Regions from separate parts of the Halomonas sp. 111 genome, predicted to be linked through region 1. Evidence: predicted binding sites of a transcription regulator. Region 1 holds the regulator's gene; each other region holds the start of a gene.
What was found. The regulator FNR, encoded in region 1, switches genes on or off when oxygen is low (the NO sensors DNR and NnrR bind a similar motif). The targets are predictions, from matches to a motif close to TTGATNTANATCAA.
Positions count from the first base shown of each region.

Region 1 (3,239 bases):
TTCAGGTCGATGTGGCCAAACTGCATCAACGCCAATTGCGCCGTTTACACCCGTTAGTTGAGTCTTCCCAACCGTTTTCCGAGGCGCTGGCCTGCTGGCAAGTGCCTGCTATCTCGACCCAGAGGTTGTTAGGTAAAGCCACCGCAAGCGCCTTGCTGTATATGCGCTTACAGCGTGATATGGCGCAATCGGGTTAGCTTCTAGCGTAGTGGCGCCTGTGCCGATGGCCGTCTTGATAACCGTAGTTATGATCATAGTAACGACGTGATTTTGCCAGTTGGGTGAACGGCGGGAGTATTGTTAGAATAGCGGCTGCTCCTTCTACCATTGGCAGTGCTTATATCATGCAACACCTTGATCATTTTGACCCCGCCGCGGCAACCGTTGCACCGACGCCTGACCTGCAAGGCCAGCCGGCGCTTGAGGACGCCAAACAAAAACGCGAATTCAACAAGTTGCAAAAGCGACTGCGGCGCGAGGTAGGTAATGCGATTATCGATTACCAAATGATCAATGAGGGTGATCGGATCATGGTCTGCCTGTCGGGTGGTAAAGACAGCTACACCATGCTTGAGATTTTACGCAACCTGCAGCGCAATGCGCCGGTAAATTTTTCACTGGTGGCGGTCAATATGGACCAAAAGCAGCCTGGTTTTCCTGAGCATATACTGCCCCGGTATCTGGAAAAACTCGGCGTGGAGTACCGCATTCTGGAGCGCGATACATACTCGGTAGTGAAAGAAAAAACGCCGGAAGGCAAGACAACTTGCGCGCTTTGCTCGCGGTTAAGGCGCGGGTCGCTTTACGGGTTTGCCGAAGAAATCGGCGCCAACAAGATCGCCCTTGGCCATCATCGTGAAGATATTCTGGAAACGCTGTTTCTCAATATGTTCTTTGGCGGCAGCCTGAAGGCAATGCCGCCCAAGCTGCTTTCCGATGACGGCAAGAATGTCGTGATTCGTCCGCTGGCCTACTGTAAAGAGGCGGATATTGCGGAGTTTTCGCGCCTGATGGAGTTCCCGATTATTCCCTGCAACCTGTGCGGTTCGCAGCCGAACATGCAGCGTCAGGTCGTTAAGGAAATGCTGGCCGAGTGGGACAAAAAGCACCCGGGGCGTTTGGAAAGCATGTTTAAAGCGGTCACTAACGTCGCGCCTTCGCAGCTAGCCGACCGCGACCTGTTTGACTTTGCGGGACTGGAAGCCAAACAGGAAGCACTCATGGCGGGGCGTATTGAAGCATTTAACGTGAGCTAATCACCGGCTCTTCCTCTTCAGCAAGCGCTACAAGCCGCTGCATATCGAGGATGTTAACCTCGCGCCCTGAGACGGCCACCACGTCTTGCTGCTGAAAACGGCTCAAGATACGGCTGACCGTCTCAACCGCCAGCCCCAGATAATTGCCGATATCCGCACGTGCCATTGAAAGCCTAAAGCTGTAAGGCGAGTAACCCCGACGCCGAAAACGCTCTGAAAGCGTCAGTAGGAAACTGGCCAGCCGCTGGTCGGCGGTTTTGCGCGACAACAGGCGCATCATACGCCGGTCATCGCGAAGCTCCTTGCTCATGCTGCGGTACAGCTGACCACGAAGCTCTGGCAGCTCCTCTGAAAGCAGGTCCAGCCGATCAAAGGGAATTTCACAGATAGTGGTGGTTTCAAGGGCAATCACGCTGCCTGGGTAGTGCTCTTCGTCAATGCCGTCCAATCCGACAAGCTCGCTGGGCAAAAAGAAGTTAGTGAGCTGATCGTTGCCATTACCTTCGCTGGTTACCTGTTTTAGGCTGCCTGAGCGAACGGCATACACACTGGTAAAACGGTCGCCTTGACGAAACAGTGTTTCGCCCTTTTTCAGCGGTGCTCGGCGTCTGATGATGGCATCAAACTGCCCCATGTCTTCAAGCTCAAGCGCTAGTGGAAGGCAAAGCGAGCTTAGGCTGCAGGTCTGGCAGCGTGCTTCTTGAAGAAGCGAGCGTCGTTGGCTTGTCGAGGGTAGCATGACTATCTCCCTGTTTCTCTTTTGCCTAAATGGCTATCTACCGCAGGCGTTGATGCCGCCGGTTAAACGATTCTTGAGTAGCGTTGGCCTGAGTGCCCCGGAAGGTAAGCATCAAACGCCATGGCCAGTTGGCGAATCAGTAAACGGCCCATTGGCGTCGCCTCAAGCGTATCATCCAAGCGAACGATTAGCCCGTCCTGTTCAGCAGTGCGTAGGCTTTCCAGCGCACTGGCAAAGTAGTCGTTGGCGTTAACCTGCCATTGCCGGCTAACCGCTGCTAAATCCAGGCGCATATCGCACATTAAACGTTCGATAACGTCGGCTCGTATTAGGTCATCCTGATTTAATCGTACGCCTTTCACGGTAGCCAGTCGACCTTGATCCAGGTTCTCTTCGTAGCTAGCCAGGTCAGTAGGGTTTTGCGCATAGCTATCGCCTATTCGGGAAATAGCTGACACGCCCAGACCGATAAGATCGCATCTGGCATGGCTGGAGTAGCCCTGAAAATTGCGCTGTAGGGTGCCGTTGGCTTGGGCAACCGCCAGGCTGTCATTGGGTTTGGCAAAGTGATCCATCCCAATATGTTGATAGCCCGCAGCGGTCAGCATGTCGATGGTCGTACGCAGAATCGAAAGCTTTTCATCCGCACCTGGCAGGTCATCCACGCTGATACGTCGCTGAGGCTTGAAGCGTTCAGGCAAATGCGCGTAATTAAACACGGATAAACGCGCCGGGTTTAACGCGATAACCTGTTCAAGTGTCTTGGCGAAGCTCCTTTCCGTTTGAAAGGGCAGACCGTAGATTAAATCCAGATTCAGCGAGCGAAAGCCCAACCGGTGTGCTTCATCCATTAGTGTTTCGGTAAGCACGCGAGGCTGATGGCGGTTAATCGCCTTTTGAACGCGTGGGTCCAGGTCCTGTACGCCAAGGCTCAGGCGGTTGAAGCCCAAAGACTGCAGATGGCGCAGGGTTAAAACATCGGCTTCGCGCGGGTCAATCTCAATGGCGTAGTCACGCTCTGGTGCGCTTGAAAGCCCAAAGCGGGCGTCCAGGCGGTCAATCAAGTCGCCCATTTGTTCCAGTGAAAGAAACGTAGGGGTTCCTCCGCCCCAGTGCAACTGATTGACAGGGCGCTTTGTATCCAGATGGCGGGCCGTCAGGACCATCTCACGATCTAGCCGATAGAGATACGACTCGGCCAGGGCGGTGTTCTTCGTGGCAATTTTATTGCACGCGCAATAAAA
Region 1 is NZ_JBQSYV010000025.1:19,787-23,025, reverse strand. It holds gene ACT3T7_RS16410 (DNA polymerase III subunit epsilon) at 1-197, shown strand, start outside; gene ttcA (tRNA 2-thiocytidine(32) synthetase TtcA) at 345-1,256, shown strand; gene fnr (fumarate/nitrate reduction transcriptional regulator Fnr) at 1,243-1,995, opposite strand; gene hemN (oxygen-independent coproporphyrinogen III oxidase) at 2,058-3,239, opposite strand, start outside.

Region 2 (3,239 bases), on a different contig from region 1:
GCAGGGCGCAAGCCAGGAAGAGCACACCGTGTTTATTTCCCACAGTGTATGGGAGTCGGAAGCGGCTTTCCGCGCCTGGACCCAGTCAGAGGCGTTTCGTAAGGCTCACGCGGGCGCCAAGTCACCGGAAGGTATCTACCTGGGGCCGCCCAAATTTGAAGGTTATGAGGTCGTGCTTTAAGCACGGGGCAAGCGGCTTGGCCTCTTTAATAGAGCGCTAGGCCGAGTGAGAGCAGTACACTGTAAATCAGCGTCGATAGCGCGGTTTTTTTCAGCATGCCGGTAAGCGTTTCACCGTCGGTAGTGTGGTGTAGCGTTCTGGCAGCGTCTGCTAACGGTTTGGCAACCAGCAGGCAGCTCCAGCTAAGCCAGGGGGCGGGCAGTGCGACCAGATAAATCACGGTGAGCAGTAGCGCCATTGCCAGCAATATCCAGTGGTAGGTAATGGCGTTAGCGCGGCCCAAGCGCACCGCCAAAGTGATCTTGCCGTTGCGCGTGTCACTTTCGATATCGCGCACGTTATTCACGTTCAATACAGCGGTTGCCAGTAACCCGCAAGCGGCCGCGGGCAGTAGTGTAAGCCCGTCCAGTTGTTGTGCATGCAGGTAGTACGTGCCGAGTACCCCTAACAAGCCGAAGAAGATAAAGACCGCAATATCTCCCAGCCCCCGGTAGCCATACGGCGTGCCACCCAGCCCTACGGTATACGTGACCGCGGCCAGCAGCGCGGCAGCACCCAGAAGAATAAAGATAAGAATGGACGCCCACTGATTGCCAAAAGCCGTCAGCAGTAGCAACAGCCCACACAGGGCGGCAACGACCGCCATCACCACCATTCCACCGCGCATGGCGCGTGGGCTCAGTAACCCTGACGAGACCGCGCGAACCGGGCCTATGCGCTGGTGATCATCCGCCCCCGTCGCTGCGTCGCCGTAATCATTGGCCAGGTTTGAAAGCACTTGCAGGGCAATCGCTGTTAGCAGGGCAAGTAGTAGCACGCTCGGATTAAACCCTTGTGCATGCGCCGCAAGGCCTGAGCCAAGCAGGATAGAGGCACATGCCAAAGGCAGCGTACGAGGCCGGGCTGCTAATAACCAAACCTGGAACGGGCGGTGCTTGTCGGGTTGATCCATTGCTTTGGTGTCCTGGTCGTGATGATGTTAAATGACTAAAAGGGAGTACGTAGCTATGTATTATTAAGTGCTAAAAAGTAGACCTGCGTCAAAAGAAGCAGCGGTGTCTTATCGCAAACTATTGTTAATCCCTCTTAACAGGAGTTAATTTGATGATCGGCGACTTATTTAGACAAAGCAAATATGCAGCGCTTGTTTGGCTAGCCTTCCGGCTTTATCTTGGGATTACTTGGCTCAGTTTGGGAATCGGCAAACTGACGGGCGGTTTTGATGCGCAAGGGTTCCTGAGTAACGCGGTGGCGAACCCTGTAATGCGGGAAGGGAGCATGGTGTATCCCAACTACGTTGCTTTTTTGGAGCATTTTGCGCTGCCCTATGCGGGTATGTTTAATGTGGTGATCCCGCTGGGGGAGATACTCGTGGGGTTGGGCTTGATCGTGGGGGTGCTGACCTCCTTTGCAGGCTTCTTCGCTATTGTAATGAATATGTCGTTTCTAATGGCGGGTACGGTCTCCACCAACCCATGGATGATTGCGTTAACCTTTTTCTTACTGGTAGCGGGCGCGAACGCTGGCCATTTTGGGGGGGACCGTTGGGTTCTGCCCTATATCAAGCAGAGGCTGGGCATTGCGCGCCGCATCCGGTTTACCTGAGACGCGGGGCCACTGATTGTCTGAACACATGCGCTGGGTAACAGGCAGCAGCGTCGCTTACGGGTTGGCGCATATGAACAGCCAGAGCGCTGTCGCTGAGCTTATGGACCGGCTTGATGCATTGTCTGTGCCGTCCATCCAAGGGGTTATACGCCTGAGCGTGCCTTGCCGCGTTGATAGCCTGATGGGATGGTTGGACGCGCAAACGGTTTTTCCGCGCGGCTACTGGAAAGCGCGTGACGCCGGTGCACCTGAGTACGCGACGCTAGGCATGGTCAGCGCGGCCGATTCGCTTGAGACGCTACAGGCCGACCTTGCCAAACTCGCAACCTTGCCAAGTGAGCAGCCGGATTATTTCGGCGGCATGGCGTTTGATGCTACGTCGCCCGGTTGGGAAAATTTCAAAAATTGCTGTTTCATATTGCCGCGTGTTGAACTTAAGCGCTCACAACAGGGGGCGCTACTGACGCTCAATCTGCGCTTTGACGACCGCTGCGGCGATCACGAAATAGCCGAAGCACGCGCCTTTTTAGCCAGTCTCCAGCAAGAACAACCGCTACCCCCTCTGCGTCCGCATGCCTATTTACGTTATGACGCCCCTGCCCAGCAGGCGTGGTCAGCGTGGGTGTCCCAAGTGACCCACGCTGATCAGCTGTGCCATACGCCCAAAGTGGTGTTATCGCGAGAGACGCGTTTGGTTATCGCGGACGATGCATCGAAAACGCCATCGCCCTGGGCACTGCTGGACCGCTGGCAGGCAGAGGCGGCGGCGTGCTTTCAATTAGGCATTCAGTGGGATTCAGAGACCGCCTTTATCGGTTGCCCACCGGAGCGCCTTTATCAGCGAGAAGGTACGCAGCTGGTAACCGAGTCGCTAGCGGGCACCACTCATCGTGGCGCTGATGCACAAAAGGACCAATACCTTGCCGAGGCACTGTTGGCAGATACCAAAAACAGCCTGGAGAACCAGTGCGTTTACGAGGATATTCTTGCCCGGCTTGAGCCTTTGTCTCGCGTTGTTCAAGCCGGGGAGGCCCATGTTCTCAAGCTGCGCTCTGTGCAGCATATCCGCCGCCTTATTCATGCTGAGCTGCATCACACGGTGACGGACCAGGCGCTGCTTGCCAGTTTGCCGCCTACCCCAGCGGTAGGTGGTGTTCCCCGCGCATCGGCGCTAGCGTTTATCCGCCAGCATGAACGCCACCAGCGGGGCTGGTATGCGGGTGTGTTTGGCCGGGTGAGCCTGGCCAGTACGGAGCTTGCGGTGGCTATCCGGTGTGCTCATATCGGCGCTAATGAAATTCGCCTTTATGCCGGTGCGGGCATTGTCGCGGGCTCTCAGCCTGATGCAGAGTGGCGTGAGCTGGACAACAAAATTGCCGACATTATGTCGCTGCTCAACATGGGGTAATACCAATGACCGCGAACGCCATGCCGCGCGGCTTTCCGCTTC
Region 2 is NZ_JBQSYV010000010.1:133,491-136,729, reverse strand. It holds gene ACT3T7_RS09685 (antibiotic biosynthesis monooxygenase family protein) at 1-181, shown strand, start outside; gene ACT3T7_RS09680 (1,4-dihydroxy-2-naphthoate polyprenyltransferase) at 207-1,133, opposite strand; gene ACT3T7_RS09675 (DoxX family protein) at 1,286-1,786, shown strand; gene ACT3T7_RS09670 (isochorismate synthase) at 1,803-3,197, shown strand; gene menD (2-succinyl-5-enolpyruvyl-6-hydroxy-3-cyclohexene-1-carboxylic-acid synthase) at 3,203-3,239, shown strand, end outside.
Region 2: the regulator FNR is predicted to act here: its motif matches at 1,212-1,225, upstream of ACT3T7_RS09680 (1,4-dihydroxy-2-naphthoate polyprenyltransferase).

Region 3 (3,239 bases), on a different contig from region 1:
CTGGCAGCTCATACTCCTGCCAATAGGGCTCGGTAGAGTTGTCGGGTAAATAGCGTTGGACGCTGATGCGCCGGGTGGATACCTGCTGAGTACTCATGCCTTGCCTCCCTTGGACGCATCCCCATAGGTACGTTCTGCGGGCGCGGAAAAACGCACGTCTACCTCCTGCCATGCCAACCGAGCGTGTGCATCGCCTTGATAAAACACCTGGCTGTGCTTGAGGTAATTAACGTCATCGCGCGTTTGCATACCGTCATCTAACCGCTGGTGAGCGCCACGGGACTCTCGCCGCTCCAGTGCACCAAGGCAAGATGCCTCGGCAATATCCAGCCCGTAGCCAAGCTCAATGCACTCAAGCAACTCTGTGTTGAATATTTTGCTGGTGTCGTTGACACGAATCTTCTGATAGCGCGCCCGCAGTTCACGAATCGTCTCCAACGATTGCCGCATGCCCTCTTCGGTACGATAAATACCACAGCCACTCTCCATGGCCTGCACCATGGCATGCTTAAGCGTCACCCACGTCTCGCCGCTGCCCTCACCATCACAAAGATGCGCTAGTTTTGCCTGCTGATGGGCAGCTTGGGTTTCCAGAAGGTGCTTGTCTGCCCACTCGGTTTGCGCCGCGCGCTGGCTTGCCTGCTCCCCCGCTAAACGGCCAAACACCAGTAGCTCAGTGAGCGAGTTGGAACCCAAGCGATTAGCACCATGTAGCCCAACAGAGGCGCATTCACCCGCCGCATAAAGCCCGGCAACCGACGTTTCACAGTAGGGATTGGTTTCAATACCGCCCATGGTGTAGTGCACCGCAGGGCGGATAGGGATCGGCTCTTTGACCGGGTCAACGTTAATGTAGGATTTAGCCAGCTCGCAGATAAAGGGCAGGCGCTCAAGAAGGTAGGCTTCGCCCAAGTGGCGCAGGTCAAGATAGACCACATCGCTATCGCCAAAGGAGCCAGTGCGGCCCGCCTGCTGCTCCTGCCAAAAGGCCTGTGAGAGCTTATCGCGAGGGCCCAGCTCCATGTACTTGTTTTCCGGCTTGCCCAGTGGGGTTTCCGGGCCCAGCCCGTAATCCTGAAGGTAGCGGTAGCCATCCTTATTGAGCAAAATACCGCCTTCTCCACGACACGCTTCGGTAATTAAAATGCCGGAGCCGGGAAGGCCCGTGGGGTGATACTGAACAAACTCCATGTCCCTAAGCGCCACACCGTGGCGATAGGCCATTGCCATCCCGTCGCCAGTCACGATCCCTGCGTTGGTATTAAAGCGAAACAGGCGCCCGGCACCTCCTGTTGCCAATATCACGGCTTTGGCACGCAACAAAATAAGCTCGCCGGTGGCCACTTGAAGGGCAATGACGCCAATAACGGCCCCTTCGTGCACGGCAAGATCAAGGACGAAATACTCATCGAAGCGCTCAATTTGGGAATATTTGAGCGAGGTTTGAAACAGGGTATGCAGCATGTGAAAGCCGGTTTTATCGGCGGCAAACCAGGTACGTGCGGTTTTCATGCCGCCAAAGCGGCGTACCTGCACATTACCATCCTCCTTGCGGCTCCAGGGGCAGCCCCAGCGCTCCATCTGCACCAGTTCCTGGTAGGCATGATGCACAAAATAGTCCACCACGCCTTGCTCAACCAGCCAGTCGCCACCCGACACAGTGTCGTCAAAATGCGCCTGATGCGTATCCTCCTCGCTGGTTACCGCCGCCGCACCGCCCTCAGCGGCAACGGTATGCGAGCGCATAGGATAGACCTTGGAAATCAGAGCGATGCTTTGAGAAATGCCCTGTGCCTTAGCGCTTTCTGCCGCGGCGATAGCGGCACGCAAGCCTGCGCCGCCTCCACCCACAATCACGATATCGAAATCTCGATGCTGCATGATGCTCCCTTTCTGTAGCCAGGCCAAAGGCGGTAGTGGCGACACGCTTCGATGCGGTGTCTTTTGGTTGAACTTATCACACTCCAGGTACGTGCTATCCCCTCATGCCAAGCTCTATTGACGCATATCAAGAAATGCATCTTTAAGACAGGCGATGCTTTAACAAAAGTAGTTACGTTTAATTTCTCATTTATTAATTTTAATAAAGAATTCCAACTACAATTTTTAACTATTAGTCGCTATCGCCATTCTCTGCAACGTATGTAACCGCAAGCAGATGAAAATCAACCACGATAGCAGTGAAGAGATTCGGCTGCTTTCGCAGCCCAAAAGAGGGGCAGCTTGATATGAACAGTAGTGTGCAATCGGCATTTGACTGGAAGTTGTTGGCGCCGCTTGTAGTGGCCATTATCGTTGCGTTGATACCCACGCCTGAGGGGGTTGCCCCTCACGCCTGGTATTTCTTCGCTATTTTTTTGGGCTGTGTGGTTGGGCTGATTTTTGAACCCTTGCCAGGCGCGGTCATTGGGTTAATCGGTGTGACTCTGGTAGCACTGCTCTCCCGCTGGGTGCTGTTTTCACCCGAACAGCTAGCGACCGAAGGCTTTAATGCTGCCAACCAGGCCTTTTCATGGGCAGTTTCGGGCTTCACCAACTCGACAGTGTGGCTGATTTTTGGCGCGTTTATGTTCGCGCTGGGGTATGAAAAAACCGGGCTAGGCAGGCGCATATCACTTTGGCTGGTCAAGGCCATGGGCAAGCGCACATTAACGTTGGGCTACGCGGTAATGATCGCCGATGCGGTGCTGGCGCCTTTTACACCTTCCAACACGGCGCGTAGCGGAGGCACCATTTATCCGGTCATTCGCAATCTGCCGCCGCTTTACGACTCCCAGCCCAATGACCCCAGCATGAAGCGCATGGGCAGTTTTCTGATGTGGACAGCGATCACCTCTACCTGTGTGACCAGCTCGCTGTTTCTAACCGCGCTTGCCCCCAACCTGTTAGCCATTGCTCTGACAGAAAGCGCTACCGGTATCCATATTAACTGGGGGCAGTGGTTTATCGCCGTAGCGCCCGCTGGCATTCTGCTGCTGTTGCTGGTACCGCTGCTCTGTTACTGGCTATGCGCGCCAGAAGTGAAAGCCGGTGAAGAAGTGTCCAACTGGGCGCGGGATGAGCTGAACAAACTGGGGGCGCTTACTCGCAACGAGATACTGCTGGTCATCATGGTCGTCTCTGCGCTACTGCTGTGGATTTTTGCGGGCGATGTTGTGTCCGCCTCCCTGGTAGGCCTGGTGGTGATTTGCTGCATGTTGCTGACCGGCATCGTGAGCTGGAACGATATCCTCGACAAT
Region 3 is NZ_JBQSYV010000010.1:127,311-130,549, forward strand. It holds gene ACT3T7_RS09645 (succinate dehydrogenase/fumarate reductase iron-sulfur subunit) at 1-97, opposite strand, end outside; gene frdA (fumarate reductase (quinol) flavoprotein subunit) at 94-1,881, opposite strand; gene ACT3T7_RS09655 (anion permease) at 2,229-3,239, shown strand, end outside.
Region 3: the regulator FNR is predicted to act here: its motif matches at 1,999-2,012, upstream of frdA (fumarate reductase (quinol) flavoprotein subunit).